2 regions of the Vagococcus sp. genome follow, and region 1 is predicted to be linked to the other one. Evidence: predicted binding sites of a transcription regulator. Region 1 holds the regulator's gene; the other holds the start of a gene.
The links. The regulator HrcA, encoded in region 1, represses chaperone genes, less so after heat shock. The targets are predictions, from matches to a motif close to TTAGCACTCNNNNNNNNNGAGTGCTAA.
Positions count from the first base shown of each region.

Region 1 (15,309 bases):
AAAATAAGATGGTAATTGATAGAGCCGTTAAAAGAGTCCACTTAAAAGAAATTGATTTCCAAGAAAATTGTCTTAGTTTATTTTTCTCTTTTAAACTTTTCATTACGATCTCATAACATACCCAGTACCACGAACGGTTTGAATATAACTATCTTCACCAGGTACATCTATTTTATTTCTTAAGTAACGAATATAAACATCGACAACATTCGTTTCGACTTCAATTTCATAACCCCATACTTTATTCAATAAAACATCTCTAGATAAGACAACATTTATATTTTCCATTAAAATTAATAACAGTTCATATTCACGTTTGGTTAATTCTATCATTTGTTCGCCACGACGAACGACACGATTTTCTTTTTCAATCGTCAAATCACGATAAGTTATCGTAGTTTGCTTAGTAATGTTCTTATCGCCTTCAATATCAATTCGGCGAAGCAATGCTCGTAATCGTGCTAACAGTTCTTCAATAGCAAATGGCTTAACAATATAGTCATCTGCACCATGGTCAAGTCCAGATACACGATCAATCACTGAATCTCTAGCTGTCATCATAATAATCGGTGTATTCTTCACTTGGCGAATACGACGACAAACTTCAAGTCCATTCAATTCAGGTAACATCAAATCTAATAAAATCGCTTCCCAGTCACCTTCAATAGCTGCCTCTAACCCCATCCGTCCATTATAATGAACTTCTGTTTCATAACCCTCATGCTTTAGTTCTAGCTCAACAAACCTAGCTAGGTTTTTTTCATCTTCAATTATCAAAATTTTATTTGACATACTGTCACATGCCTTTCTGTCATTCTTTTTATTTCTTTTACAAACGATTTATTATTGACGAGTCACTAATAAAAAGACACTCTTTATTTCTAAACAGTCATCTAATCATGATAACTTGTTTTAAACAACTATGCAAACGCTCATCTTTAAATACAATAGATTTATTAAAAAATAATGAGCTTTTAATAGGACTCTTTTATTATATCATTTTTGAAAAAACTTATCTATCCTCTAGCTAAAAATAACTTTTTTAAAAAAAGAATGACGATATCGTATTTTTTTGATATTATAAAAGTTAAATAATAATTAAAAAAATATATTTTATTTCATTTAATTCTAATGTTCTGAGAAGGAGGTATTCTATGGATATCAGACAACTAAATTATTTTATCGTTTTATCCGAATCAAACACGATTTCTGAAGCTGCTAAAAAACTCGAAATGGCTCAACCACCACTTAGTCAAATGTTAAAAAATTTGGAACTAGAATTAGGAACTAAGCTCATCAAACGAAGTAAGAAAAAACATCAACTCACCAAGAGTGGTGAAATTCTTTATCAAGAAGCTTTAAATATTGTAAAACAATTAGGAGATATGCAAGGCAAAATCCAACAAAATAGTCTTGGTTTAACCGGTCAACTTAAAATTGGAAGCACAGATATTGCTCTTAACCAATTAAAACCAGCACTTGTTCATTTTTTCAAGAACTTCCCTAATGTTTCTCTAATAATCGAACAGAGCGAAGCTAAACTATTAAAAAATAAATTAAAATCCGGTGCTCTAGATTTAGCCTTTATTCAAGGGTCGTTTGATAAGGATTTATTCATTAGTCATTTTTCGTTTTCTGAGAAACTTTTTTTCGTAACTTCCGAACCTCTCGAATCTAAGAAAATGAGTTTTTCTGATTTTTATCAAAAACCATTATTACTTCCGAATTTCCAAGTTTTTTCTAAAAACAATACTTTTTTTAAAAAAATTGTCACTAAACAACCAAATGACTTTATTATTTCTTACTGCTCTAATTATTTATTAATTCAAGAACTCGTTGCTACTCAATTAGTCAATAGCATTTTACCAGAATCTATGTTGGAGACTTCCTTAAAAATAAATAATTATTATTATCCTATCACTCCCAGTACACCCGTTACTCATTATCATTTAATCAGCCTCAAGGAGCGTTATTTGGATCAAATTACTCTAAATTTTATTGAACAATTAAAAAACTGAGGTTTCCTCTTTTTAAGAAGAAGCCCTCAGTTTATTTTTTAATCTATTCTTTACCATACCAATCATAATGGAAGACGCCTTCACGATCTTTACGAAGGTAAGTGTGTGCTCCAAAATAATCTCTTTGCGCTTGAATAATATTTGCAGGCAAGTTTTCTGTACGATATGAATCATAATAAGCAATCGCCGAAGAAAACGTCGGACTAGGGACTCCTGTTTGAACAGCTAATGAAACAACTTCTCTCACAGCTTCTTGATAGTCTGAGGTAATTTCTAAGAAATAATCATCCAGTACTAAATTTTTCAATTCAGGATTTTTTTCATACGCTTCAGTAATTTTTTGTAAGAATTGTGCTCTAATGATACAGCCTGCACGGAATATTTTGGCTATCTCACCATAATTTAAATCCCATTCAAATTCTTCACTTGCCGTTCTCATTTGCGCAAACCCTTGAGCGTAACTCATAATTTTACTAAAATATAAGGCTTTTCTAATTTTTTCAATCATTTCTTGTTTGTTACCTGAAAAAGGAACCACTTTAGGTTGTGGTATGATTTTACTAGCTGCCACACGTTCTTCTTTTAACGCAGAGATATAACGTGCAAATACTGATTCCGTAATTAACGGTAATGGTGTTCCTAAATCTAAGGCATTTTGACTTGTCCATTTACCTGTTCCTTTATTTCCAGCAGCGTCTAAAATAACATCAACAATTGGTTTTCCTGTTCCCAAGTCATCTTTTCTAGTTAAAATATCTGAAGTGATTTCAATTAAGTAACTGTCTAACTCACCTTTATTCCATTCTGTAAATATAGCAGCAACTTCCTCAACTGACAAACCTAAGACACGTGTTAAAATATCATAAGCTTCAGCAATCAATTGCATATCACCGTATTCAATGCCATTATGTACCATCTTAACAAAATGTCCCGCACCATTTGGCCCGATATAAGTCACACACGGAGCCCCGTCATTCGCTTTTGCTGCCATTTCTTCAAAGATAGGTTTTACTAATTCATACGCTTCTTTTTGACCTCCTGGCATCATTGAAGGTCCTTTTAAAGCTCCTTCTTCTCCGCCAGACACACCAGTCCCGATAAAATTAATTCCAGAACTCGCTAACTCTTCATTTCTTCTTATCGTATCTTTAAAGAATGTATTACCACCATCAATTAGAATATCACCTTTATCTAAATGTGGTAATAAATTTTGAATCGTCATATCTGTAGCTTCTCCTGCTTTCACCATCAACATAATTCGTCTTGGTTTCTCTAATGAATCAACGAGTTCTTCAATAGTGTATGCTGGAAATAGTTTTTTCCCTGGATTAGCATTGATAACATTGTTAATTCTCGCTTCTGAGCGATTATAAATAGAAACACTGTAACCTCTACTTTCAATATTTAGGGCTAAGTTTCTACCCATTACACCCATACCTACGACACCGATTTGTTGTTTACTCATCAATTGACCTCCTAAAGTTACTCCGATAAAAAGTTATCTCACTCATTATAGCCTATTTTTCATGAAAACTAAATCATTCTTTCCTAATTATTACCAACCTAGAAAGGTAATTTAACAAACATAATATTAGTGAATACTTTCTTTCAACGCAGATAGGTTATCTGACATAATTGAAATATAATCAGCTCCCGCTTTTTTCTCTTGACTTGATAAACTTTCCAATGGATTGAGCTCGACTAATTTCGCTCCGGTTGCATCAGCAATTGTTTTTGCGACTTTCGATGATGCCGAACTTTCAGTGTAAATAACGTCAATTTTTTCTTTCGTTACAACATCTTGAATTTTTTTCAACTCTTTAGGCGTTGGTTCTTGTTCTGGTGAAATTCCTGAAATTGGAACTTGAATCAGATTATATTGCGCAGCAAGGTAAGAAAAGGCTTGATGCTGAGTGACAAATTTTCTTTGTGTTGCCTCTTTTGTCGCTTTTACATATTCCTGATTCAGTTGTTCTAACTTATCAGTGTATGTTTTGCGATTTTTTTCATATAACTCTTTATTTTTTTCATCAATGCTGCTAATTCCTTGTTCGATAGTCTCAACTTCTTTTTTAGCTAGGACTGGACTTAACCAAACATGCGGATCATAAGCATGCGTGTGTTCATGACCTTCTTCAGAATGCTCTTCATCAGTTTCATTGGACTCAAGCAACGGAATACCTTTGCTTGCTTCAATAACTTTTACTTTTTTTGTATCAATTCCCTTTAGAACATCTTTGACCCATGTTTCCATTTCATTTGAATTATAGATAAAAACATCCGCCTCCTGAATCTTGGCCATATCTTTGGCACTTGGCTCGTAATCATGAGGCTCAACACCTGCTTCAATTAGTAAATGGACATCTGCTTGGTCACCTACAACCTTTTTAGTGAAATCATACATTGGGTAAAAACTAGTAACAATTGATAACTCATTTTTATTTTTGGGTTTTTCTTTTTCATTTGTCTTTGAAGTACAACCCGCTAGTATTAATAAACCAACTAAAGCAATAACTATTTTTTTCATTTTCATATCCCCCGACTTTCTAATTCGTAATGATTACTCTTAACAGTACTAACAAATTGTAATAGATACGATTAAAAAAAGCAACTAAAAAAATAAAATAACTTCAAAAGTTTTTCAACTTCTAAAGTTATTTCTGTTTTTATTTACGTTTTTTTTTATTTCCAGAAGAAAAAGCATCTTTTACTTTATCAAAAAAACCTTCTTCTTGTTCAACCACCGCTTTACCGCCAGTTAACGTACCAAATTGGCGTAAAACCTCTTTTTGATCTTCTGATAGGTTTACAGGCGTTTCAACAACAACTGTAACATGTTGATCGCCATTTGTATTAGTACGTAATTTAGGTGCTCCTTTACCTCTTAAACGGAATGTAGTCCCCGTTTGAGTACCAGCAGGAATACGAAGTTTAACACGACCGTGAACTGTTGGAACTTCAATTTCATCACCTAATGCGGCCTGAACAATTGAAATTGTTTCTTTATAATAAATTTCAGAACCTTCACGTTCAAATATTGGGCTATCTTCGACCCTAAAAATAACATATAAATCGCCATAAGGACCACCGTTATAGCCAGCTTCACCTTGACCTGCTAAACGCATTTGTTGTCCATTTTCAACTCCAGCAGGCACATTTACTTTAACGGCATGTGATTTCATCATTCGACCAGAACCAGAACAAGTCCCACATTTCTCTTTAATCATCTTACCCGTACCTTGACATTCATCACACGTTTGACGACTCATCATCCGACCAAGTGGGGTTTGACGTTCAACATTAATTGTACCTGAACCATGACATTTCGTACACGTTTCCGGATGTGTTCCTGGTTTAGCTCCGCTACCATGACACGTTGAACACTCATCTTCACGATTAAAACGAATGTTTTTCTCTAAACCAAAAATTGCTTCATTAAAACTTAAATCTAACGTATATTGTAAATCTGCCCCTTGACGAGGTGCATTAGAAGCGTTTGAACGCCCTCCACCACCGCCTCCAAAGAAAGATTCAAATATATCTTCAAAACCACCAAAACCGCCGCCTCCAAAATCTTGGAAACCACCAAAACCGCCGCCTCCAGCACCGAAGTTTGGATCTGTACTAGAATGACCATATTGATCATACGCCGCACGCTTTTGAGGATCACTCAAAATTTCAAATGCCTCAGAAACTTCTTTAAATTTATCTTCTGCATCAGGCTCTTTATTAATATCGGGATGATATTTTTTTGATAACTTGCGGTAGGCTTTCTTAATTTCAACATCTGTTGCCGTTTTAGAAACGCCTAAGATTTCATAAAAATCTCTTTTTGCCATTGGACGTCATCCTCCATCTTTTTTGTTCCTTAAATATCTGTTAAATCATAACATAAAATCAGACCTTTAGGTACTACATTTACCATCTTTCAAGAAAGAAAAGCCAAAAGCACATTGCTTTGGCTTCTCTAATTTTAATGAAAAATGTTATTTATCATTGTCGTTGATTTCTTCAAAATCTGCATCGACAACATCGTCGCCACCTTCAGCTGCTTGTTCTGGATTTTCAGCTGCTTGTTGTTGCGCTGCTTGTTCATAAAGTTTAACCGTTAAGTTTTGAACGATTTCGCTTAACTCATCACGTTTTGTTTTCATTTCTTCAATGTTGTTTGCTTCAACAGCAGCTTTCAACTCATCACGAGCTGCTTCTGCTTTAGCTACTTCATCAGCATCGACTTTACCTTCTAATTCTTTCAATGTTTTATCCACTGAGAATAACAATGCATCAACATCATTACGTAAATCAACTTCTTCTTTACGAGCTTTATCAGCTTCCGCATTTGCTTCTGCATCTTTCATCATTTTATCAATTTCTTCATCTGTTAAACCTGAAGATGATTTGATTGTAATTGTTTGTTCTTTTTGTGTTCCTAAGTCTTTCGCACTTACGTTAACAATACCGTTTTTATCAATATCAAATGTTACTTCGATTTGAGGGATACCACGTGGTGCTGCTGGAATATCAGTTAATTGGAAACGACCTAATGTTTTATTATCTGATGCCATTGGACGTTCACCTTGCAATACATGAATATCTACAGCTGGTTGGTTGTCTGCTGCTGTTGAGAAGACTTGTGATTTACTTGTTGGGATAGTTGTGTTACGGTCAATTAATTTAGTAAAGACACTACCCATTGTTTCAATACCTAATGATAACGGTGTAACGTCAAGTAATACTACGTCCTTCACGTCACCTGAGATAACTCCACCTTGAATAGCAGCACCCATTGCTACCACTTCATCAGGGTTCACTGATTTATTAGGTTCTTTGTTTGTTTCTTTACGAACAGCTTCAACCACTGCAGGAATACGAGTTGATCCACCTACTAAGATTACTTCATCAATTTCTGAAGTACTTACGCCAGCATCTTTAATTGCTTGACGAACTGGTGTTTTAGTTCTTTCGACTAAATCAGCTGTTAATTCATCAAATTTAGCACGAGTTAACGTTACTTCTAAGTGAAGTGGTCCAGCTTCGCCAGCAGTAATAAATGGCAAGCTAATTTGTGTACTTGTTACACCAGATAAATCTTTTTTAGCTTTTTCAGCAGCATCTTTCAAGCGTTGAACAGCCATTTTATCTTTAGATAAATCAATGCCATTTTCTTTTTTAAATTCTTCTGCTAAGTAGTTAATGATTTTTTCATCAAAATCATCCCCACCTAAACTATTATCACCAGCTGTTGATAATACATCAAAAACGCCATCGCCTAATTCAAGGATTGACACGTCAAATGTACCACCACCAAGGTCAAATACTAAAACTTTTTCTTCTTTATCTGTTTTATCTAAACCATAAGCTAAAGCTGCTGCAGTTGGCTCGTTAACGATACGCTCAACTTCTAAGCCAGCTACTTTACCAGCGTCTTTTGTCGCTTGACGTTGTGCGTCATTAAAGTAAGCGGGAACAGTGATGACAGCTTTATCCACTTTTTCACCTAAATAGTCTTCAGCAAAACCTTTTAGATATTGTAAAACCATTGCTGAAATTTCTTGTGGTGTATATGATTTTCCTTCGATATCTACTTTATATCCAGACTCGCCCATGTAACGTTTAATAGAAGCAACTGTATTTGGATTCGTTACTGCTTGACGTTTAGCAACTTCACCAACTTGGATTTCTCCATTTTTAAAAGCAACAACTGATGGTGTCGTACGATTTCCTTCAGGGTTTGTAATAATTTTCGCTTCTCCGCCTTCTAATACTGATACTGCAGAGTTTGTTGTTCCTAAATCGATTCCAATAATTTTACTCATTATAAATCTCTCCTTATAATTTAAGTTTTAAATTTTAATTTTTATTGTGCTACTACAACCATTGTAGGTCTTAAGATCCGATCGTGCAATCGATAACCTTTTTGTAACACTTGAATAATTTCATCTGCTGTTTGATCGCCTTCAGCTGGCATTGTTTGAACTGCTTGATGTAGATTAGGATCAAAAATTTGGCCCTTCGCTTCGATTTCTTCTATGCCCACTTCTTTAAGTGCATGCAATAAACTTTCACGAACCATCTCAATTCCTTTACGCATATTATCCCCATGTTCATCCGTTGGTTCGATTGATAAAGCCCGGTCAAGATTATCCAATGCCGGTAATAAAGCTTTACCTAGATCTTGTGAACGATATTTGGCTGCTTCTTCACGTTCTTTCTTATTACGATTACGCATGTTAGCTAATTCAGCTTGCGCTCTTAAAAATTTATCTTCCATTTCATTTAAAGCTTTTTCTAATTCTTGAATTTTCTGATCTTGTTCAGTCAAGTCAGTCGCTGTTTCCTCAACAACTTGATCTGTTATTTCCTCATTTATTGCTTTTTCCTCTAGAACTTCTTCTTGTTTCGATTCTTCATTGTTCAAAATCAAACCTCTCCTTCCTAACTACTACTATTTGAATTACCTAGACTACGGTAATGTGATTCTAAATGTTCGGATAATTCATTTTTAAAGACATTAACCAATCCCGTCACCTTAGAATATGACATACTCGTGGGACCTAGTAAAGCAATAACACCATTTCCATGCTCGGAAACATCATAAGATGCTGTAATTAAACTTAAGTTTGATAAGAGTTTATTATTCATTTCATTACCAATTCTAATCTCAACTCCGGCTTCGCTAGGTACTATCAATTTACTCAATCGTTCAGTATCTGTAAATAAAGAATAGACAGATTTAAACTCAGAAATATCAGAAAAAATATCTGAATTCAATAAATTCATTCCACCACTTACATAAATTTGTTCATCAAACACTTGATGAAAAACATCTTCGAACAAAAGTAACATATGCGATGAATTAGTAAAATACCGTTGTAGAATCAAAGGGATTTCTGTTCTTAATTGATGATAAACCGTCAACAGGCTTTTTCCTATCAAGCGATCATTAATGATATTTATCATTTTTTCAATGTCACTTGATGAAACTTCTTCAGGAACAGTAAAAACCTGACTTTTAACATATCCTTTATCTGTCACAATCACAGCAATTAACTGATGACTATTCAGAGGGATAATTTTAAAACTTGTTAACTTTCTTTCTTTAACCTCTGGTCCAAGAGAAAAAGCAGTATAGTTTGTTAAATCAGATAAAATTTTAGCAGATACTTCGATAATTTCATTTGTGGCACTATACTTTCGATTAAACGATTGACGTATTCGATCAATTTCATTTAATGAAACATGTGATGGTTTCATTAAATGGTCAATATAAAATCGATAGCCTTCTGCTGAGGGGACACGTCCTGATGAAGAATGCACTTTTTGAATTAACTCTAACTCTTCCAATTTTACTAAATCGTTCCTAATTGTTGCTGAGCTAGCTTTAATCCCGCCATTCATTAACGTATTTGATCCAACCGGAACACCCGTTTCTGTGTATAGATGAACCAATAAACTAAAAATATTCAGTTGTCTTTCACTGAGCATCTCTATCACCTTCTCTTTAGCACTCTTTTAAAGCAAGTGCTAACTACAGTTAATAATATACCAACTATTAAATCACATGTCAATGAAAAACCTTCTTTTTTTAGCACTCGACTGAACTAACTGCTAAAAACGATTGTAAACCATTGGTATATCAACATTTAGTAAGACATGCTCGCTCTTTTATTTTTTAATTTTTTATTAAAGCTTCTTTTTAGTAAAAAATCGTCAAGACTAAGTCAGATCCTAGTCTTAACGAAATTTATTTTAAGTTGATAATAAAAACTTTTCAAAAACTTCATTTCCAAGTATCAGCCCTTTATCAGACAAAGAAACAAAGTCATCTTCTTTTTTCATCAACTCTTTTGCAATCATTTCTTGAGTAATTTTTCCATAGACATCATCATAGCGACAACCAAACTTTTGCTCGAAATGAGAAAGTGACACACCTTTTAATTTTCTTAGCCCTAAAAACATCTCTTCTTCCATTCGATTTTCTAATGTTAAATCTTCAACCTGAATAACCGGACGCTTATTTTGACGCAATGGTTCTAGATAATGTTGAATCGGTCCATGATTTTTATAGCGAATATTTCCAAGATAGCCACTTGCTCCAGCACCCAATCCATAATAATGCTCATTATTCCAATAAACTAGATTGTGTTGACTCTCATAACCTGGTAACGCAAAATTACTAATTTCATACTGATAGCGACCTGCTTGTTCCATCTTTTTAATGGCTAACTCAAACATATCACCTTCCACGTCAATGCCAGGCAAATGCAACCGCCCCTGACGAGCCCAATTATAAAACATTGTTTTATTTTCTAAAATCAATGAATACATTGAGTAGTGAGGTAAATCTAAAGCAATCGCTTTAGTTAGAGTATCCTCAAAACTTTCGATTGTCTGATTAGGCAAAGCATAAATTAAATCGACACTAACGTTTCTAAAATCCGCTTGTTCAAAAATTTTCATCGTATCAAACACATCTTGCGCTGTATGTTTTCGACCAATTTTTTTCAATAGTCGATCATCAAAAGTTTGAACCCCCATGGACACACGATTAACACCATGGTCTTGTAAAACTTTTAATTTATCTAGCGTTAAATCTCCAGGATTTGCCTCTACTGTAAATTCATCTTGATCATCAAAAGGCAAATAACGACGAACTCCTTCTAGCAGACGATCCAATTGTTTTGCAGACAAAGAAGTCGGTGTTCCACCTCCAATATAAATAGTTTCTGTTTTATTTGAAGGATAAACTTCTTTCGTTAATTTTATTTCTTTAATCAGAGCCTCAATATATTCGTCTACAGGTTGCCCTTCAATAAAAACCTTATTAAAATCACAATAAAAACAAATGTGCTCACAAAAAGGAATATGAATATATGCTGATGTCATTTTATTCTCCTAACTGGTTAAAATAACCTTCAGTATCTTGTTGATCCTGTTTTAATTGTTCAACTAGTCCTTCTACGCCATCGAATTTTAATTCATTACGAATAAAGTGATACCAAGCAACAGAAACATGTTCTCCATAAATATCTTGATCAAAATCTAAGATATTAACTTCAATTGTCATTGGTCGGTCAGCTTCAAAGGTAATATTATAACCGATTTGCGCCATACCAAGATGCCACTTGTTAGCCACTTTTATTTTGACTGCATAGACACCGCCTCGGGGTAATAACGAATTTGCATGGGGAGCAACATTAGCCGTTGGAAAACCCAAGGTACGTCCCCGTTTATCTCCATGGACAACCAAACCGCTAATCTGATAAGGATAGCCAAGACAAAGATTTGCTTCTTCCATATTTCCTTGTGCCATCAATTCACGAATTCGAGTTGAACTTATTTTTTCGACCTTATCAACTTCCTTCGGGACCTCGACAATTTCAAATCGTCCTTTAGCGTAATCAGGTAAGGTTGCCATATTCGCTACCTCTCTTTTACCATAGGTGTAATCAAATCCTGCGACGGCAATTTTCACATGTAACTCCACTAAATACTGATCAACAAATGCTTGAGGAGAAAGATTGGCAAATGACGATGTAAATTCAATCACATATAAATAATCCACTCCCAAATGCTCCATTTGCTTTTTCTTTTGATCAATTGTTGTCAGATAGCGCAATGATTGAACGGCATTTTTTTTAAAAACAACAGAAGGGTGATGATTAAATGTCATGACCGCTAATTTTAACCCTCTAGCATCTGCCGTTTTTTTTGCTGTTTTAATCACTTTTTGATGCCCTCGATGAACACCATCAAAAAATCCTAAAGCCATCACCACTTCCTCTGTCGGAATTTGATTTTTTCGGTAGGGATGGTGGATCTGAATTGTTTGCATATTAAACACTCCTAATCATTTCGAAAAACTTTTACTGGTTTTAACATTCCTTTTTTAGTCGGATGGAGACCATAAATTGAAATCGCCTGTTCACCATAAACTAAAAGAAGCGGCCATTCCTTTGACGTTGTTCCGAAATAACTCTCTGGAACAACCAACCCATTTTTGATCTCTTGATATTGGTTATCGGATAACTCTAAGCTTTGAAACGAACGAACCCCATATTCTAAAGGAAAAAAATGCTTTTCTGCATCATTCTCTTCCATTGATTTGCGTAGTGTTTCAATCGTTACGGCCTCGGCGACTGAAAAGCCACCACTTTTAAGACGTGTCAAATCAGACATATGTGCTGCGACGCCCAAAGCTTTACCGGTATCAACCGCTAATGTCCGAACATACGTCCCTTTGCCACAAGTTACTTCAAATCGCCAGGTTTGTGTTTTATTTTCTGGATGATACACTACATCACTTGTTCGACGATAATCTTTGATTTGCGCAACACGAATTGGACGTTCAACTTCTTCGCCCGCTCTCGCATAATCATACAAACGACGGCCATTAACTTTAACTGCAGAATACATCGGGGGTTGTTGCTTTATCTCACCCATAAAAGACGCCATAGCCGCATCAATTTCTTCCGCTAAAAAAGGCTGATCAATGAACGTTGTTTCAACAACAGCTCCCGATTTATCTTCGGTTTCAGTAGAAAAACCCAACGTGATTTCTCCTTGATAAACTTTATCTGAATCTTGTAAGTATTCAACAACTTTTGTCGCACGCCCAACACAAATAGGAAGAACTCCATCAACATCTGGATCCAAAGTTCCACTGTGCCCGACTTTTCTTGTTTGCAAAATTTTTCTTAGCTGAAAAACACAATCATGGCTTGTCATACCACGCGGTTTCCATAAGGGAATAATTCCTTCCATATCAACTTCTCCTAATCTAAAATATCTTTAACATTATAACATAGTTAAGAGATGACGTAAGCTTTTATCACCTGATAAAATTAAATGCCATTTCTTTTTTATCAACTATTGAACAAATAAAAATGAGCAATCTAGCGATTTGATTGCTCATTCTTATCAGCTTTAATACAACAGTTCTAAACTACTCTAAGTTCCAACCCCATTGCTCACGCATTTCATCCATAATTTCAATTACTTTTAATGTCGTTTCTCTCACATCTTGCCCTTCAATTTCACCTGAAATATAGGCATTCATTCGTTCTAATTCATAATTGAATAGTTCACGATGTGATCCTACGTTCAACTTTTCTTTTTCACCTGTATTATAAATCACGGTGCCTTCCTCAGCACGTGGAAACTCTTCAATCGTTAAATAGCCTTCATCTCCAGATAGAATGATTTGCTTAGGCATTCTTCCTCTGAAAGAAAAAGAAACACTTGCTAATACTTGCTCTTCATTCGTTAATAAAGTTAATGATTTTTCATCCACGCCAGTATCAGCCATAATTACTTTTGTTGCTAGTAGTTCGGTTTGCTGTCCTAATATAAAAACTGCTGCAGATAATGCATAGGTCCCAATATCAAATAAAGCTCCGCCTCCTTTTGCTAGTGAGAAAAAACGATTTTCTGGATCATATTCTTTGCAACTACCAAACGTTATATTAAGTCCACTCATTTTACCAAGCTTTTTAGAATGAATTAATTTTTCAACTTCTCGATATAAAGGCATATAAAAAAGACTCATCGCTTCAAGTAATACTAAATCCCTATCTTTCGCTAAACTAAATAATTCGCGAGCTTCACTCCCTTGCAAGACCATGACTTTCTCACATAATACATGCTTATTCGCCAAAAGTGCCTCTTTGATATAAGTATAATGAGTTTGATTAGGTGAACCAATGTAAATCATATCTAAATCCTCTAAGAGAAAGTCATTATAACGACTAAATTTTTTATCAATTGCATACTCTTCTGCAAAACGAGAAAGTGAAACGGGATTCGGATTAAAAACTGCTTTTACATCGTATTGAGTACGATCAATCATTTTTAAAAATTCATGGGCAATCGAGCCAGTCCCAACCACACCTATTGTTTTAACCATTTTATCAAATCCTTCCTAGTTACCTACTTTCATTCTAGCATAACCCAGAGCATAAAAAAAACCTAGACTTTCAAAAAGTCTAGGTTACTTTTAATCTTGTTTATTCAATTTATTAATTAATTCATCAATGTGATTACCATAAGCAACCGATTGATCTACCTCAAAGGCAATCTCAGGAGTTTTATAAATTTGTAAACGTTGGCCTAATTCTCGACGAATCAACCCCGTTGCTTTTTCAAGCCCTTTTTGAACTTTCTCCTTTTCAGAAGCTTTTTCAGCTAACGAACTATAATAAATTGTTGCTTGCTGCAAATCACCTGTAACACTTACTTCAGTAATAGTTACATTTTCTATTCGAGGATCGCGAACTTTCTTTTGTAAAATATCGTTCACTTCACGCATGATTTCTTGTGCGACACGACGATTACGATAGTTAGCCATTGATTTGCCCTCCTAAAAATTTATTTTGGTTTAATTTCTTCCATGATGAATCCTTCGATAACATCATCCACTTTTACATCATTGAAGTTCTCAATTGTTACACCACATTCAAAACCTAGTTTCACTTCTTTAGCATCATCTTTAAAGCGTTTCAAACTAGCTAAATCGCCTTCGAAAATCACGATACCATCACGAATTAAACGAATACCGCTATCTCGACGAATATAACCTTCCGTTACATAACAACCAGCAATCGTTCCAACTTTAGAAACCTTATAAGTTTCACGAACTTGCATTTGACCTGTGATTTTTTCAACAAATTCAGGATCTAACATCCCTTTCATTGCTGTTTCAATCTCTTCAATTACTTTATAAATAATACGATGTAAACGAATATCTACTTTTTCTTGATCGGCTTGGACACGAGCTTGTGGAGTTGGTCGAACGTTAAATCCAACAATAATTGCATTACTTGCTGAAGCTAATGTAATATCACTCTCGTTAATTGCTCCTACAGCTGAATGGACGATTTTAACTCGAACACCCTCAACATCAATCTTATTTAAACTTGCTGCTAACGCTTCAGCAGTTCCTTGAACATCTGCTTTGATAATCACGTTAACTTCTTTGATTTCACCATCTTTCAAGCTTTCAAATAGGTTATCCAAAGTAACACGACTATTCACAGTACGATGTTCCATTAAAGCACGTTTTGCACGTTCTTCTCCGGCTGCACGAGCTGTTTTTTCATCATCAAAGGTTACAAAACGATCACCCGCTTGAGGAACATCATTTAAACCAGTGATTTCAACTGGTGTTGCAGGCCCCGCTGTTTTATCACGGCGACCAATATCGTTTGTCATCACACGAACACGTCCGTGCGTATTACCAACAACAATTGGATCACCAATTTTTAAAGTTCCTTGTTGAACTAATAAAGTAACA
Region 1 covers NZ_JBQEIL010000005.1:56,114-71,422, reverse strand. Annotated here, with positions in the region: gene ACTJFD_RS06250 (ATP-binding protein) at 1-103, opposite strand, end outside; gene ACTJFD_RS06245 (response regulator transcription factor) at 103-792, opposite strand; gene ACTJFD_RS06240 (LysR family transcriptional regulator) at 1,155-2,018, shown strand; gene gndA (NADP-dependent phosphogluconate dehydrogenase) at 2,062-3,483, opposite strand; gene ACTJFD_RS06230 (metal ABC transporter solute-binding protein, Zn/Mn family) at 3,610-4,545, opposite strand; gene dnaJ (molecular chaperone DnaJ) at 4,685-5,857, opposite strand; gene dnaK (molecular chaperone DnaK) at 6,005-7,834, opposite strand; gene grpE (nucleotide exchange factor GrpE) at 7,876-8,436, opposite strand; gene hrcA (heat-inducible transcriptional repressor HrcA) at 8,454-9,503, opposite strand; gene hemW (radical SAM family heme chaperone HemW) at 9,768-10,904, opposite strand; gene ribF (riboflavin biosynthesis protein RibF) at 10,906-11,853, opposite strand; gene truB (tRNA pseudouridine(55) synthase TruB) at 11,865-12,782, opposite strand; gene ACTJFD_RS06190 (Gfo/Idh/MocA family protein) at 12,964-13,923, opposite strand; gene rbfA (30S ribosome-binding factor RbfA) at 14,014-14,364, opposite strand; gene infB (translation initiation factor IF-2) at 14,385-15,309, opposite strand, start outside.

Region 2 (15,309 bases), on a different contig from region 1:
CATAGTGGACAAGAGTACCTACCAGAAACAATTGATGCTTTGTTGACTCAACGGTATATGGGAAGTCAATTGCGTAAAGCAGGTAAGCGAACGAAAGGTCCAAAAGCTTTTACACAAAAAAATCGAGAACAATTTATAATCCAGTTAGATCAAGAACTTCAAAATAGAGAGATAAAAAAATAAGCCTAAAACGAGGCTTATTTTTTATTTCATCGTTTGGAGATATAGACCATTAGTACAGGCAATTTTTTTAGCAAATTCAAGAAAAAGGAGATTGTTTGTTTTAATATCAAGCCGCAAGTCGTTAACTGAAATCAAAACTTTTTCATCTGGAAAAACAAGTAACACGTGATAAAAGTTTTTAAGAGCTGAAATCAACATATCATCGACTCTCTCAACACTTGCTAAGGTTCGTTCGTATTGATAGAGATGAGGTTCTTCAAAATCATCACCACTAAATTCTGTTGAATCAAGGTAAAAATGTGGAAAATAACCTAAAAGAGTAAAAATAAAACGACGATATTGTTCAAGATAAGTTGTGTGATTTTGACGCCATTTAAGTTGTGCTGAATTCGCATCTTGATCAAATTCATAGGAATAAATAGCGAAATCTGGCATTGGTTGAGGTAAATAATCAAGAATCGTTGTCTCGAGTGTTAACTTTATCTCATCATAATGGTCAATCAAATAGTCCGGTTGTGTAAGTAATTTTTGATCGGTGGGTTGAGCAAAAGGGAGTAAAAAAGAATAAGCATTTTCATAAAGATAAGTCATAAAAGCTCCTTAGTTTAATTTTTATTTATTATAGCATTTTTAAAAATAATTAACTAAAAAGAAAGCTTTTTCATAAATTCGGTGTATTTTTGTTTGAATTTTTATTTAAGTAGCTTATTATTAACTAAGTGAAGCAGTCAAATTATAAGGGTGAATAAAATTGAGTAAATCTAGAAAACAGGAAATATATGAGATTGTCTTGAAACAAGGGGAAGTAACAGCGATAGAAGCTGCTACCTTTCTAGGCATTGAACGTTCCAACGCTAGTCGCTATTTACATGAATTGGCAAAAGAGCAAAAGATTGAAAAACGCGATACACGACCAGTTAAATATCGTCGTTTGGCTATCACTGAAAAAAGATTTAAAAGAGAGAGTCAAATAACCTTTGATAATCTTATTGGGAGAGAGGGTTCATTAAAAGGAGCGATTCAGCAAGCACAAGCGGCTATTCTTTATCCGCCAATTGGTTTACATACCATTATTTTTGGTGAAACGGGAACAGGAAAAACGATGTTTGCTGAATGTATGTATCATTTTGCTAAGCGTTCAGATAGTATCGGACCAGAAGCCCCTTTTATTTCATTTAATTGCGCTGATTATGCACAAAATCCACAACTGTTATTTGGGCATATCTTTGGGGTTAAAAAAGGAGCCTTTACTGGTGCTGATGAATCTCGAGTCGGTTTGGTTGAAAAAGCGAACGGAGGATTACTATTTTTAGATGAGATTCATCGCTTACCTCCTGAGGGACAAGAGATGTTGTTTACTTTTATCGATAAAGGCGTTTATCGCGTTTTAGGCTCAAATGAGGAAAAAAGAGCTTCTGTTTTAATTATTGGGGCGACAACGGAATCAAGAGATTTATTTTTAACGACATTTAATCGCCGGATTCCAATGCAAATCCAATTACCTAGCTTAGAAGATCGAACGTTGGAGGAACGGTTGGATATTATTAAACAATTTTTACAGCAAGAGTCTAATCGTTTGAATGGTGAATTAATGATTGATAACCGCAGTATCTTAGCTTTTTTACTTTACCATGCCGAAGGAAATATAGGTCAATTGAAACAAGATTTAAAATTAGCTTGTGCGAAAGCTTTTCTTTATAGTAAAAAAAATAAAGAGCATGCTTCGATGATTACAATTGAAGAAAAAGACCTAACGTTAACGGTTCAAAAAGGCTTACTTCGTTTAAAACAAATGAAAGATAAAATCTATCCTTTAACAGATAAACAACAATTATCGTTAACTTTTATCCCAGGTGAAAGTGAAGTAATCTGGGAAAAAGATACTACAAGTGATATGGCGATCTATCAATCCATTACCAACCGTTTAGATGAAGTTGATGACGGTCAAGATAAATTATTAGAAAAATTTATTTCTCAGGATATCGAAGGTTACTTTAAAGGCTATATCAATAAATTGTCACATAGCAATATGTATAAAGAAATTATTCCAGATGATATTTGGAATATTGTGAATGAGATTTACAAAGATGTCGAAGAGCAGTTGGCTCAAACTTTCGATGAAAAGGAAAAGTTTACTTTTGCCTTACATATTCAATCAATGATTGAAAGAATAAAAAATAAACAGCGAATGACTCATCCAGATTTAGATAGTTTAAGAAGAGATCATCCAACAGAGTTTCAGCTTGCGATGAGGATCTCCTCTATCCTTGAACGGGAGTTTAACCTTTTAATTCCTTTTGATGAAATCGGCTTCATTGCGATGTTTTGGACAAATGATGTCCTCATAGCGAATGCTGAAGACGATAAGAATGTTCAGGTTGTAGTTTTAATGCATGGAAATTCAACAGCAACGAGTATGCTGGAAACCGTACAAGAATTATTAGGTTTAAAAATTGGTTTTGCTCTAAATTTACCGTTGACTTCTAAAGTCGAAGATGTGTACGAAGAGCTCAAACAATTACTTGAAAATCAAAAGATAGACACCTCAGATGAATTACTTTTATTGACAGATATGGGATCTGTTAATAATTTTTCAGGTCTGGTTGAACAAGAATTAGCAATTCGGACGAAAGTAATCACGCTGTCGAATACGATGATTGTCTTAGAAAGTTTACGCTTGGCTTCCTTAGGTCGTAGCTTGGAAGAAATTTATCGTAGTGTTGTGGCAATGTTTAACAATATGGTTCAGCAAATGTTACCACCAGTTAAGAAGACTGGTAAACCACTCGTAATTGTCACTTGCTTTACGGGTGAGGGCGTAGCGAAACGCTTAGAAGAACGTCTCGTTAAATTACTCGATCCAGATTATGTTGAAATCAGGGCACTTCAATTTTTAGATCGTGATAAGTTTAGGCGAGAGATTGATATTCTCTCATCGGAACGCGATATAAAATTGATTGCGGGTACGGTCAAGGTTGATTATCCTGGTATTACTTATGTTCCAGCAACTGATTTGTTTGACTACAAAAAAATAGCAACCATTCAAGAAATTGTCGGATCGGGAGTTGGCTTTGATGATATTGCTGAAACCGTTGCATCAGAGTTAAAAACAATTAAACATGTTCCAGAAGTTTTGCAAAAGATTGATCATCAATTGAAAAAAATATGTGAACAACATCAGTTGCTTTTACCTTACTCCGTTATTCAAGGGATAGAACTTCATATGATTTTTTTAATTGATAAGAAGATTAGTCAAAAAACAGGACCTGAGTTTTTAGAGAGCTTAGCTTATATTGAGCAACATCATGCGTTATATTTGACTATCCAGCAAGAATTTTCGGTATTAGAAAAAATGATGGAGATTAAGTTCTCACAAGATGACCTAGCCTATGTTCTAAAAATGATTCGAAATAATCAAATTGAAATTACTCTGAACTAGTTTACACATTGTGTAAGCTAGTTTTTTATGTGTGTAGAGCTAAAAGCTAGTGGTATCAAGTAATAAAGTTGGCATGGAACTTGCTTTATATAAAGTAGAACAACAAATTATATCAAAGGAGAAATCACAATGAAAAGAATAATGTTAGCCTGTTCAGCAGGAATGAGTACTAGTTTATTAGTAACTAAGATGGAAAAAGCAGCTCAAGCAATGGGTTACGATGCTGATATTTTTGCTGTTTCTGTTTCAGAAGCAGATACTTACTTAGGTGATTCAGAAAAACCAATTGATGTTCTATTGCTAGGACCTCAAGTCAAATATATGGAAGCTCAATTTAAAGAAAAATGGGCGGAAAAATTACCTGTTGAAGTGATTGACATGCGCGATTACGGCATGATGGATGGGGAAGCAGTTTTAAAAAGAGCAATTGAATTAATCGGTTAGAAAAAAGGAGGCAGCAAAATGTCTAAAAAAGAAATGAGTCAAATTCAACTGGAAGCCGTCATGAATTTAATCGTGAGAGCTGGAAATGCCAAAAGTGAAGCTGTAGAAGCGATTGCATTAGCAAAAGCAGGTGATTTTGTTGGTGCTGAGGAAAAAATAAAATTAGCCAACGAATCATTAGTTGAAGCGCACCATGCACAAACTAGTTTATTAACGGCAGAAGCGAATGGGGACGATATCGTGATGTCATTATTGACGGTTCATAGTCAAGATCATTTGATGACGGGAATGACATTTAAAGACTTAGCCAAAGAAATTATTGAACTTTATCAATATATTGATAAAAAATAAAAATATTACAGGGGGATATTAACATGTCAAAAGAATTTATTAACGATCCATGGGCAAAAATTACAACAAGAAATGGTTTAGCTGGAGATGAAGTGATTTCAGCATTACAAAAAAGTATTCGTCGTGGCAAAGAAAGAGATGCATGTGAATTTGCTTATGAAATGTTCATTACATCACCACAATTTGAAGAAAAATTATGGCGTCGTCTGTTAGCAATTTCAGTTGAAGATATTGGTATGGGAAATTCTAACGCAGCGATTATGATTAATTCACTTTACCAAATGCGTCAAGCTTTCCAATATAATGAAGCCGATCGTGCAATGTTCTTTATTCATGCCATTCGTTACCTATGTAACTCTGAAAAAGATCGTTCATCTGATTTATTAAAAAATATTGTGATTAAAAACTTTGCAATGGGTTATGTTCCAGAAATTCCAGATATTGCGTTAGATAAACATACAACAAGAGGAAAAGAAATGGGGCGTGGTTCGGAACACTTCTTACATGAAGCAAGTAAAGTCATCCCACAAGCCGAAGTAAGCAATACTTACAAAGAACAATATGCAGAGTTATTAAAAGAATATGATCCAAACAATACAGTGGAATCAGCTTTTGATTTCAATTCATGGCAAGTTTAAGGGGAGGAAAAGATCATGAGTTCGAATAAAAAGGAAAAATCTGGAAATATGATTGAACGTTTGAATAGTCTTTTAGGGCCTGTTGCAATGAAGATTGGGAATCAACGACATCTAAAAGCCATTTCATCGGGTATGTTTTTTGCTTTACCATTTATGGTTGTGGGGGCCTTCTTCTTAATCATAGCTAACCCACCAATTAATATCGATGCCTACAATCCTGATACGGCAGGTATCTTTTTAAAAGCCCTCGCAGGTTGGAAGTTCTGGGCGGTCGCTAACTATGATGCGATTACTGCTCCTTATACGCTCACGTTTGGAATTATTGGTTTACTGTCTTCTTTCGGGATTTCTTATTCATTAGCCAATGATTATAAGCTAAACGCAGCAACAAATGGTTTGATTACGATGGTGACGTACTTACTCGTTTGTACGACGATTAAAGATGGCTCAATTAATTTAGAGTATTTAGGTTCAAACGGTTTGTTCGTTGCGATTATTTTAGGTCTTCTAGTCGTAGAAGTGACACGTTTCTTTGAGGTTAAAGGAATTAAACTGAAATTACCAGATTCAGTACCGCCAATGGTTGCAAATTTTATTAACTCACTACTACCATTATTAGCAAATATTTTAATTTTCTATAGCATTAACTTAGTTTTCATCTCTTCATTTGGAGCGAATTTCCCAGCTGTTGTAATGCAAGTTTTAACACCAGGTTTAAATATTGCTGGAAGTTTAGGGGGACTTTTAGCAATCGTGGTCTTTGGTCAAGTTCTTTGGTTATTTGGGATTAATGGAACATCGATTATTTTCCCAATTATCTTTACTTTGGGTCTTTCTCAAACAGGTTTAAATGCTGAACAGTTTGCAGCAGGTGAACCAATGACTCACTTAATGAACTTACAAATTTTTAGAATTTCAGTGATTGGCGGAGCAGGTAATACCTTAGGTTTGGTTCTTTTAATGATGTACAGTAAAGTCCCTAAATTTAAAACGTTAGGTCGTTTATCATTTATACCGGGAATTTGTTCTATCAATGAGCCAATTATTTTTGGGATGCCGATTGTTTTTAATCCTATTTTAGGTATTCCATTTATCTTAACACCTGTAGTAACGATAGTATTAACCTATTTTGCTGAAAAATTCAGTATTATTACGAATGGTTATATCGTTGACCCATCATTTTCACCCTTCTTTGCTCAAGCTTATTTATCTAGTATGGATTGGAAAAATGTGGTCTTTACTTTCTTCCTAGTCGCTGTTAGTTTTGTGATGTATTATCCATTCTTTAAAGCAGTTGAAAAAGAAGAATTAAAATTACTAGCTGAATAATTATTTAATTGTACAATAAATCGTGTTGATGATTCTCAAATTGAATAAAGTAAAGTCTCGAGAAAAAAGGAACAAAATCTTTCGTCAGATTTTGTTCCTTTTTTTAGGCTTTTATTTGTCAAACTTAATTGGATAAATAAAAAAGTAGAATCATTTCTAGTGGATAGAGATCGGCTAGAAATTAGAAAAACTAAATATTATTGGTAGAAGGTAATGTTTGCATAAGTTCAAAAAAGTAAAGGGCTTCTCCTGTATGAAAATAGTGATACCAAGCTTCTAAGGTATCTTGTTCAAATATATTTAAACACTCAATAATGTGTTTTGTCCACATTAAAGCGCCTGCTGAGCTTGCAGTAATTAGATTGTTATCGGAGACAGAAGGGACATCTAAATATAATTTTTGTCCTTGATAAGTAGGGCAGAACATATCAAGAAACCCAATTCCATTACTAGTATGTGAATATTCATCCAATATGCCAAAGTTGGCAAGTGGTACAGTAGCACCGCAAATTGCTCCGACTGTTCCTTTGGCTAAAAGTATTTCTTTGGCTTTTTTGATAATATTTATATTGTGAGGACTATCCCATGTATCTGCACCTGGTAGCAAAAGTACACTATTGTTACTTAATTCAATATCTTCAACTAAACAGTCCGGTACTATTTCAATCCCTCCCATAGTTTGAATCGGTTGTTTAGAATAACCGACTGTTTTAATTGTTAGTAAAGGAGCATTTGCTTTAAAAAAACGTTTAGAATTTAATTCTGCAATAACGTAACCTAATTCCCAGTCTGCTAGTGTATCTAATACATAAATATAAATTGTTTTCATAATTTCCCTCCATTAATTAGTTCTGTTATCATTATACTTATCAATTGCTGACAACACTATGGCAACAATATCAAAATAATTAAAAGGTGGTTCATAAATGAAGATGAGTAGATTGATTAGCATTATTATAATTCTTATCGATAAACAAAGAATAAGTGCAAAAGAGTTGGCTACTATTTTTGAAGTGTCAACTCGTACTATTTATCGTGATATAGAGGCGATTAGTATGGCAGGGATTCCCGTTCATTCTACTTCTGGTGTTGGTGGAGGGTTTGAAATTATGGAAAATTATAAGATGGATAAGAATACTTTTTCAGAAGCAGATATAATCACACTCCTAACAGGGGTTTCTAGTATTCCCAATATAATGAAAAATAAAGAGGTCACAAATACTCTGACAAAAATAAAGAAATTTATCCCAGCAGATAAATTAGAATCAATTAATTTGCAGACAGAACAATTACATATTGATTTTAGTCATTGGATGGGAGATAGGGATTTAGAAGTCTATCTAAATATTATAAAAAACGCTTTACAAAAAAATCAATTACTTTTTTTTGAGTATCTCAATCATAGTGGTATTAAAACTAAAAGACAAATTGAACCTTATCAACTTGTCTTAAAAAATACCCAGTGGTATCTTTATGGATACTGTTATGAGCGAAATGATTTTCGATTGTTTAAATTAACTCGCTTGTCAGACCTAAAAATAGAAGAAATGACATTCATTCCCAAAGACTATCCGAAACCTTTTTTAGATGCAACGGAAATTTCAAATCAATTAAAGGTAACTGTTAAACTTCGTATTCATGAATCAATTATGGAACGATTACTTGACTATTGTGACTATGATAGTTTTTTGAAAGATGGAGAAAATCATTATATTCTTAATTTTCCTTTTATAGAAAATGACTATTATTACGGGATTCTTTTAAGTTTTGGAGAACAATGCGAATGCTTAGAACCTTTACATATTCGTTCAGCATTAAAAAGAAAAATAGCTAATTTATTCCAAATATATGAAAAATAATTTAGAACTGTACCTATAAAAGGGATAGATTTTAATTTGTTAAATACTTTTTATAAAAAATTAAGGTATCTATACTTAATAAAAAATAGAGCAGGAGTTTATCTCACGACAACTATTAGAAAATTAAGACGGATTAAAGATCGAGGATTAATCGTTTCAAGGAGAAAAACACGGCAAATAATGAGAGAATTTAATTTCATTTCAATCGATACAATACTGAAGTTTAAACCTTAAGTTACCAGTAAAAATGAACAAAAAATCGCTAATATTTTGTTACGTTCAGGTTGTCCTTATGACAACTCGGTGGCAGAAGCAACGTATCGAGTGTTTAATCTTGAGTTTATTTACCAACAATCTTTTGATTCCTTGTTTGAATTGCAGTATGAGTTAATGGATTATGTTAATTGGTGGAATAAGTTTAGAAAACATGGAAAGCTTTAATATCATTCCCCGATTAATTATCGTTTAGATTGGGAATTGAAACAGACTATTTAGCAGGATATAAAATAACTATTTAAAGAAAATAAAGACCTTATAGTTTTTGTACAGAAAAGTGTTGCCAATTCACACTTTATGTTTTATGGACTGGAATTAGTAACGTATTATGGTATGTCATTAATTCCAGATATAGGAGAAATTAGTGATGGTATGTTGCCTTATACAGAAGAATATTTTAAAAATTACTTTGAAGACTCCGAACCATTTGAATCAATTCGTCCTAGTAAAGTTTGGTATGAAGAGAGAAAAGATTTTTCAGCTAAATCAATAGGTGAAAATAGAGTGAGTCATGCAGATAATAAAGGTTATGAATTACTACAAGGAAAGCCAATTTTTGAAGGTGAATTGTTAGGAGGTTGTATCGATAGTATATATGATATGTTAACACCTTATACCCATAAAGATGAACCTAATATTATTAAAGAATATAATATCTTTCCATCTTTAGAAGATTGGACTGGAAAAATAATGTTTCTTGAAACATCAGAAGTAAAAGAAAATCCTGAAACTTTAAGAAAAATGTTATTGAAGTTAAGGGAGATGGGGCTTTTCGAAGTTATCAATGGTATTATATTCGGTAAACCACAAGATGAAGTGTTTTATGAAGAATACAAACAGATATTAACAGAAGTAGTTGGTAATAATGATTTACCAATTGTATACAATGTGAATTTTGGACATGCGACACCAAGATGTATATTGCCTATTGGGGTAAAAGCTAGAGTTGATGCTATTAATCAGGAAATTACTTTTTTAGAAAATCCATTTATGACTTAAAAAACATCACATTCCACATCAAAAAAACCACATGAAACGTAATGTCTCATGTGGTTACTTTTATATCAATATGTCTCTTTTAAAGAGTTTACATCATACCGCCCATCATTGATGGATCCATTCCGCCAGGCATGCTTGGCATTTCTGGTTCAGGATGGTCTGCAATGACACCTTCTGTTGTTAGAAGAAGAGCAGCGACACTTGCTGCATTTTGAAGTGCTGAACGAGAAACTTTAGTTGGATCAACAATTCCAGCATCAATCATGTTTACCCATTCATTTGTTTTAGCATTGAAGCCCATGCCTAACTCAGCTTGTTTTAGTTTATCAACAATGACAGAACCTTCCATACCTGCATTTTCAGCGATTTGGCGAACAGGTTCTTCTAACGCACGTAGAACGATATTGACACCAGTTTCTTCATCACCTTCAGCTTCAACTTGAGAAACAGCGTTAAGGACGTTTACAAAGGCAGTACCACCACCAGAAACAATACCTTCTTCAACAGCTGCACGAGTTGCATTCAAAGCATCTTCAATTCGTAATTTTAATTCTTTTAATTCTGTTTCAGTCGCAGCTCCAACTTTGATGACTGCCACACCGCCAGCTAATTTAGCTAAGCGTTCTTGTAGTTTTTCACGGTCGAAATCAGAAGTTGTTTCAGCAATATGAGAACGAATTAAAGCGACACGATCATCAATCGCTGCTTTATTACCGCCACCTTCAACGATAGTGGTATGTTCTTTTGTAACAACAACTTTACTTGCAGTACCCAAAGCATCAATCGTTGTATCTTTTAAATCTAAGCCTAATTCTTCTGTAATCACAGTCGCTCCAGTTAATGTAGCGATATCTTGTAACATTTCTTTACGGCGGTCACCAAAGCCAGGGGCTTTAACCGCAGCTACATTAAAGGTTCCACGAATTTTATTTAAAACGAGAGTCGGTAAAGCTTCACCATCAACATCGTCAGCGATAATTAATAGAGGTTTACCTTCTTGTAAAATTTGTTCTAATAAAGGTAAAATATCTTGAATGTTTGAGATTTTTTTATCAGTAATTAATAAATAAGGATTTTCTAAAATAGCTTCCATTTTATCGTTATCTGTTACCATATATTGAGATAAGTAACCACGGTCAAATTGCATTCCTTCAACAACGTCTAATTCTGTTTCAATTCCTTTAGATTCTTCAATAGTGATCACACCATCGTTACCAACTTTTTGCATCGCTTCTGAAACTAATTCACCTACTTGATCACTTCCAGATGAAACCGCAGCGACTTGTGCAATGGCTTCTTTAGAGTCAACCTTTTTTGAAATGGCATGTAATTCTTCAACAGCAGCTTTTGTCGCTAACTCAATCCCACGACGAATGCCTAAAGGATTAGCACCGGCTGTTACATTTTTAAGTCCTTCACGAACAATGGCTTGTGTCAGAACAGTTGCTGTTGTCGTTCCATCACCCGCGATATCATTTGTTTTTGATGCGACCTCAGCGACTAATTTAGCACCCATATTTTCAAAACGATCTTCTAATTCAACTTCTTTAGCGATTGTCACCCCATCATTAGTAATTAATGGAGAACCAAATGATTTATCCAAAACAACGTTACGTCCTTTAGGTCCTAATGTTACTTTGACAATATTAGCTAATGTATCGACTCCACGCATCATTGATGCACGAGCATCTTCTGAAAATTTAATATCTTTTGCCATATCCTATTCACCTCATAAATTTTTTAGTTATTGTTTGTCTTACTCGACAATTGCGATAATATCTTTTTCATGAACAATTAAGTAATCATGACCTTCAAATTTTACTTCTTGGCCAGCATATTTTTCAAACATCACTGTTTGCCCAACTACGACTGCTACGGGTAATTTTGTCCCGTTGTCAAGGGTGCGTCCTTCGCCTACCGCAATGATTTCTCCGGTTTGAGACTTTTCTTTCGAAGCAGAAGTTAAAACAAGCCCACTTGTTGTTGTTTCTTCAACCTCTTTGATTTCGATGATAATACGATCTCCTAATGGTTTTAACACGATTAATCCCTCCACAAATGTTTAAAGTTGTTTTTAGCAATTAGCACTCTTAAGTACTGATTGCTAATCCTTTTCTATCATAACGAGTTTTTAAATCTTTTGCAAGTATTTTGCTAAAATGAGGATGAATTAAAGGGAAGAGTAAGGTATGCTTTAGTTATCTTAAAAAAAAGAGGCGAAGAAATGTCAAAAAGACAGAATTTATTATGGAGTGCATTTGCCTATTTGGCTGCGATGAATGGGTCATTATTTTTTAACCGCTTCGGTTTACGGCCAATCGTAAAAACGAGTCTTCTTTTAGTCGTGTATCTATTGGCAACAGGGAGTGTTATTTGGCTTTACCGGAAAGATAAGTCAAAGAGAAGGGGAACGATTGGGAATGAAAAACTTATTTTGATCGGTTTAGGTGGTATTGCTTTGAGTTTTTTATTACAATTTATTGTTGGAAAACTTCAATTTTTATTATTAGGGAAAGTCGTAGTATCTGAGAATACAGCTCAAATTCTGACACTGTTTCAGCACGTTCCTTTTTATTTTTTAGTGCCATTTTTACTAACACCTATCATGGAGGAAATAGTGTTTCGCTATTTTATCCCAACAGCTTTATCTGAAAAAGTCTCACCGTTGTTATCCATTATGATTGCGAGTTTTCTTTTTTCAGTCTTGCATGGAGATGGTCAAATTCTGATTTACTTTAGTTTAGGTTTGTTTTATGGTTATTTACAAAATAAAACGTCATCGATTTTACCATCCCTCATTGCACATGTTGGAATGAATGGTTTAATTTTATTGATGTACGGCTAATCTTAAAATTAAAAGACAAGAGGGCATTTTTATTGCCATCTTGTCTTTTTTAAAATCCGTAATCTTCCTCTATTTTTGCTTGAATCAATTGAGAGGTTTCAGCCAGAGCAACGGTATCTTCAATGAGGTTGTCTATCCTGAACAGAACGTCATCATTCGTAATCTCTTGCCCGATGATATCAGTATTGTTGATAAAAACATAAGTCGGTACAATATTCGCTTTCATATAACTTAAAATCGGTTTTAATTGCGTTTCAGCAACAAGATAATGTTTGTCTGATCCAGCGGTCATCAGGATACCTACTGTTTTTTGTGCGAAAGCTTTCTGTGGTAATAAATCAAAAATATTTTTTAATGTCGCTGGAATTGAAGCTTGAAAGGTAGGGGAACCGATAAAGATAATATCTGCATTCATCATTTCGTTCGCAACAAACGCAGTTTCTCCTTCATAATCTAAATAATTCCGACCATCACTAAATTCAACATTTAATTCGGCTAAATTGATAAAGGTTGTTTGATGATTTGGATGTATTTCTTGATATTTTTTGATTAGTTTGTTCATACCAAGCAAGGTTGTTTTTCCAATGGTAGATCCGGACAAAAAAATGGTTTTCATCTGTCATTCCTCCTTATTTCGCAGTGTATTTTCGGACAGCCGGTAAGACGTGTGTACCGAGGATTTCAATGTTGCTCATGATTTTATCAAACGGCATTCCTCCAAAATCAAGTTGAGCAATGTAGCGTTGATTTCCAAAAACTTCATGTTGATAAAGTATTTTTTCAATGACTTGATTTACTTCTCCAACATTAATAATACTTTTTGGATCTCTCGCGTGAGCAAAGGCTTGTTTGGGAAAGTTTTGACCATTCGATTGAGTAAAACCATGATTAATATGTGGATAATATTCTTTTAGTGCTGTATCCATATCTTTCGCAATATGAAAAAAGCCACCTGTAGTTACGGGTAAGGTCGTTTCATCAAAGCCATTTTGTTTGGCTGATTCGCGATAAATATCAATAATTCGTTTGAAGATACTCGCCGGACCACTAAGCATAGCTAAAGTCATCGGTACCCCAGCATGTCCTGCTCGGGCGGCACTACCAGAACCACCACCAACAGCACGCCAAATAGGAAGATGCTGATTGACGGGACGTGGAATGATATGTGCATGATCTAAAGAAGCACGAAATTGTCCTTCCCAGGTCACATATTCTTCTTGATTTAATTTTAATAACAAATCAAATTTTTCTTCAAATAATTCTTCATAATGATTTAAATCATACCCAAGTAATTTAAATAAGCCAACGCGCGAAGCACGCCCACCAATTAATTCCACTCGCCCATTGGATAGTAGATCAAGAGTTGCGAAATTTTCAAAAATTCTAACAGGATCAGACGTACTAACAATGGTTGAGCCACTTGAAACTTTAATTGTATTAGTGGCTTCAACAATCGCAGCTAGGATAATAGCGTGTGCTTGAGAAACAAAACCATCTTGATGGCTTTCACCCAGAACGAAGATATCAAGCCCGGCTTGTTCTGATAAAATAGCCATCTCTTTAATTTGTTGAATTCTCTCTTGGGCACTAAGGATTTCTTTAGTAAGAGGATTCATCAAGTGATCCCCTAACGTATAAACACCAAACTCCATTCCTTTTTTAGAATCAAAAACAGGTAGGGTATTTGGATTGTGTTTAAATTGAATATTTGACATAAGGTTTCCCCTTCTTTCGTTTCTTTAAGATAATAATAATATAGCATCATTACTTACAAAAAGTAAGTAATTTGCTTGGACTCTTTCAAAAATGGGGGTTTAATAAAAGAAGTCACTGATTCACAGGATTTAAAGAAAAAACCGAAGTTTCAAAAAACGAGAAAACTCATTTTTTGAACTTCGGTTTTTTCTTTATTTATAGTGTGATAAAAAATAAATAAGTGTTTGTAACTCGTTCGTTAAATCAACGTTTTGAACCATCACATCATCAGGTGTGGTGATACGAACAGGAGTAAAGTTCATAATTCCTTTAATACCTGCTTCAATTAATTGATCAGCAATTGGTTGTGCTGCTTCCATAGGAACTGTTAAAATAGCGACTTCAATTTTTTGTTCTTTAACTTGTTGTACGAGTTCTGTTACAGGATAAACAGGGACCCCTTCTAAAATACGTCCACCGATTTCTGGGTCTGCATCAAAAGCAGCGCTGATTCTAATGCTATCACTTTGATGGAATTTATAGTTAAGTAAGGCGTGTCCGAGATTTCCGACACCAACTAAAGCAACATGCGTTAAAATATCTTCATTTAATGTTTTTCCAAAGAAGTTCATTAAACTTTCAACATCATAACCATAACCGCGTTTTCCTAATTCTCCGAAATAAGAAAAATCACGACGAATGGTAGCACTATCGACTTTAACGGCTTCACTTAATTCAGTCGATGACACTTTTTGTTTGCCTGAATCGAAGAGAAATTTTAAATAGCGATAGTACAACGGTAAACGCTTGGCTGTTGCTTTAGGGATTTCCATATCTTTCATTGAGTTATTTCCTCCCTTTATATTAAACGAAAAGTGTTTCATTATATGCTTGTATAATACTTCACGTTACTAGAATAACGGTTGCATCCATTAAAAGCAATTATGATGCTTATTTTTATAGGGTTCTAGTCTTTTTATATCCTTCGTTGCAATGAAAAATCTGTCGATTAAATAGTCATTTTTTTATATAATGTCTTTTTATTGAGTGTCCCTCGTTTTATTTGTACGAAAAGTAAGGCGAAATTTTTAAGTAAATTTAATAAATTAAACTTTAATTTGAAAAGTGAAAGCTAAGGTTTTTTAGTGTAAAGGGACAGGTGGGATTAAAAAAGGAGTGTCTCTTTTTAAGCGATGCAAAAATAAAGCTTTTATCCTATCTGATTAAAAAATATGATAAACTAAGCTCAGA
Region 2 covers NZ_JBQEIL010000002.1:194,752-210,060, forward strand. Annotated here, with positions in the region: gene ACTJFD_RS02945 (YaiI/YqxD family protein) at 1-183, shown strand, start outside; gene ACTJFD_RS02950 (hypothetical protein) at 205-774, opposite strand; gene ACTJFD_RS02955 (sigma-54-dependent transcriptional regulator) at 935-3,622, shown strand; gene ACTJFD_RS02960 (PTS sugar transporter subunit IIB) at 3,752-4,066, shown strand; gene ACTJFD_RS02965 (PTS lactose/cellobiose transporter subunit IIA) at 4,100-4,417, shown strand; gene ACTJFD_RS02970 (hypothetical protein) at 4,441-5,055, shown strand; gene ACTJFD_RS02975 (PTS sugar transporter subunit IIC) at 5,071-6,384, shown strand; gene ACTJFD_RS02980 (DJ-1/PfpI family protein) at 6,575-7,213, opposite strand; gene ACTJFD_RS02985 (helix-turn-helix transcriptional regulator) at 7,311-8,243, shown strand; gene ACTJFD_RS02990 (IS3 family transposase) at 8,514-8,684, shown strand; gene ACTJFD_RS02995 (hypothetical protein) at 8,892-9,518, shown strand; gene groL (chaperonin GroEL) at 9,607-11,235, opposite strand; gene groES (co-chaperone GroES) at 11,275-11,559, opposite strand; gene ACTJFD_RS03010 (CPBP family intramembrane glutamic endopeptidase) at 11,743-12,363, shown strand; gene ACTJFD_RS03015 (NADPH-dependent FMN reductase) at 12,413-12,979, opposite strand; gene ACTJFD_RS03020 (LLM class flavin-dependent oxidoreductase) at 12,993-14,078, opposite strand; gene ACTJFD_RS03025 (redox-sensing transcriptional repressor Rex) at 14,271-14,900, opposite strand.
Region 2: a site for HrcA is predicted at 11,600-11,626, ahead of groES (co-chaperone GroES). Genes of this name have one in related genera too.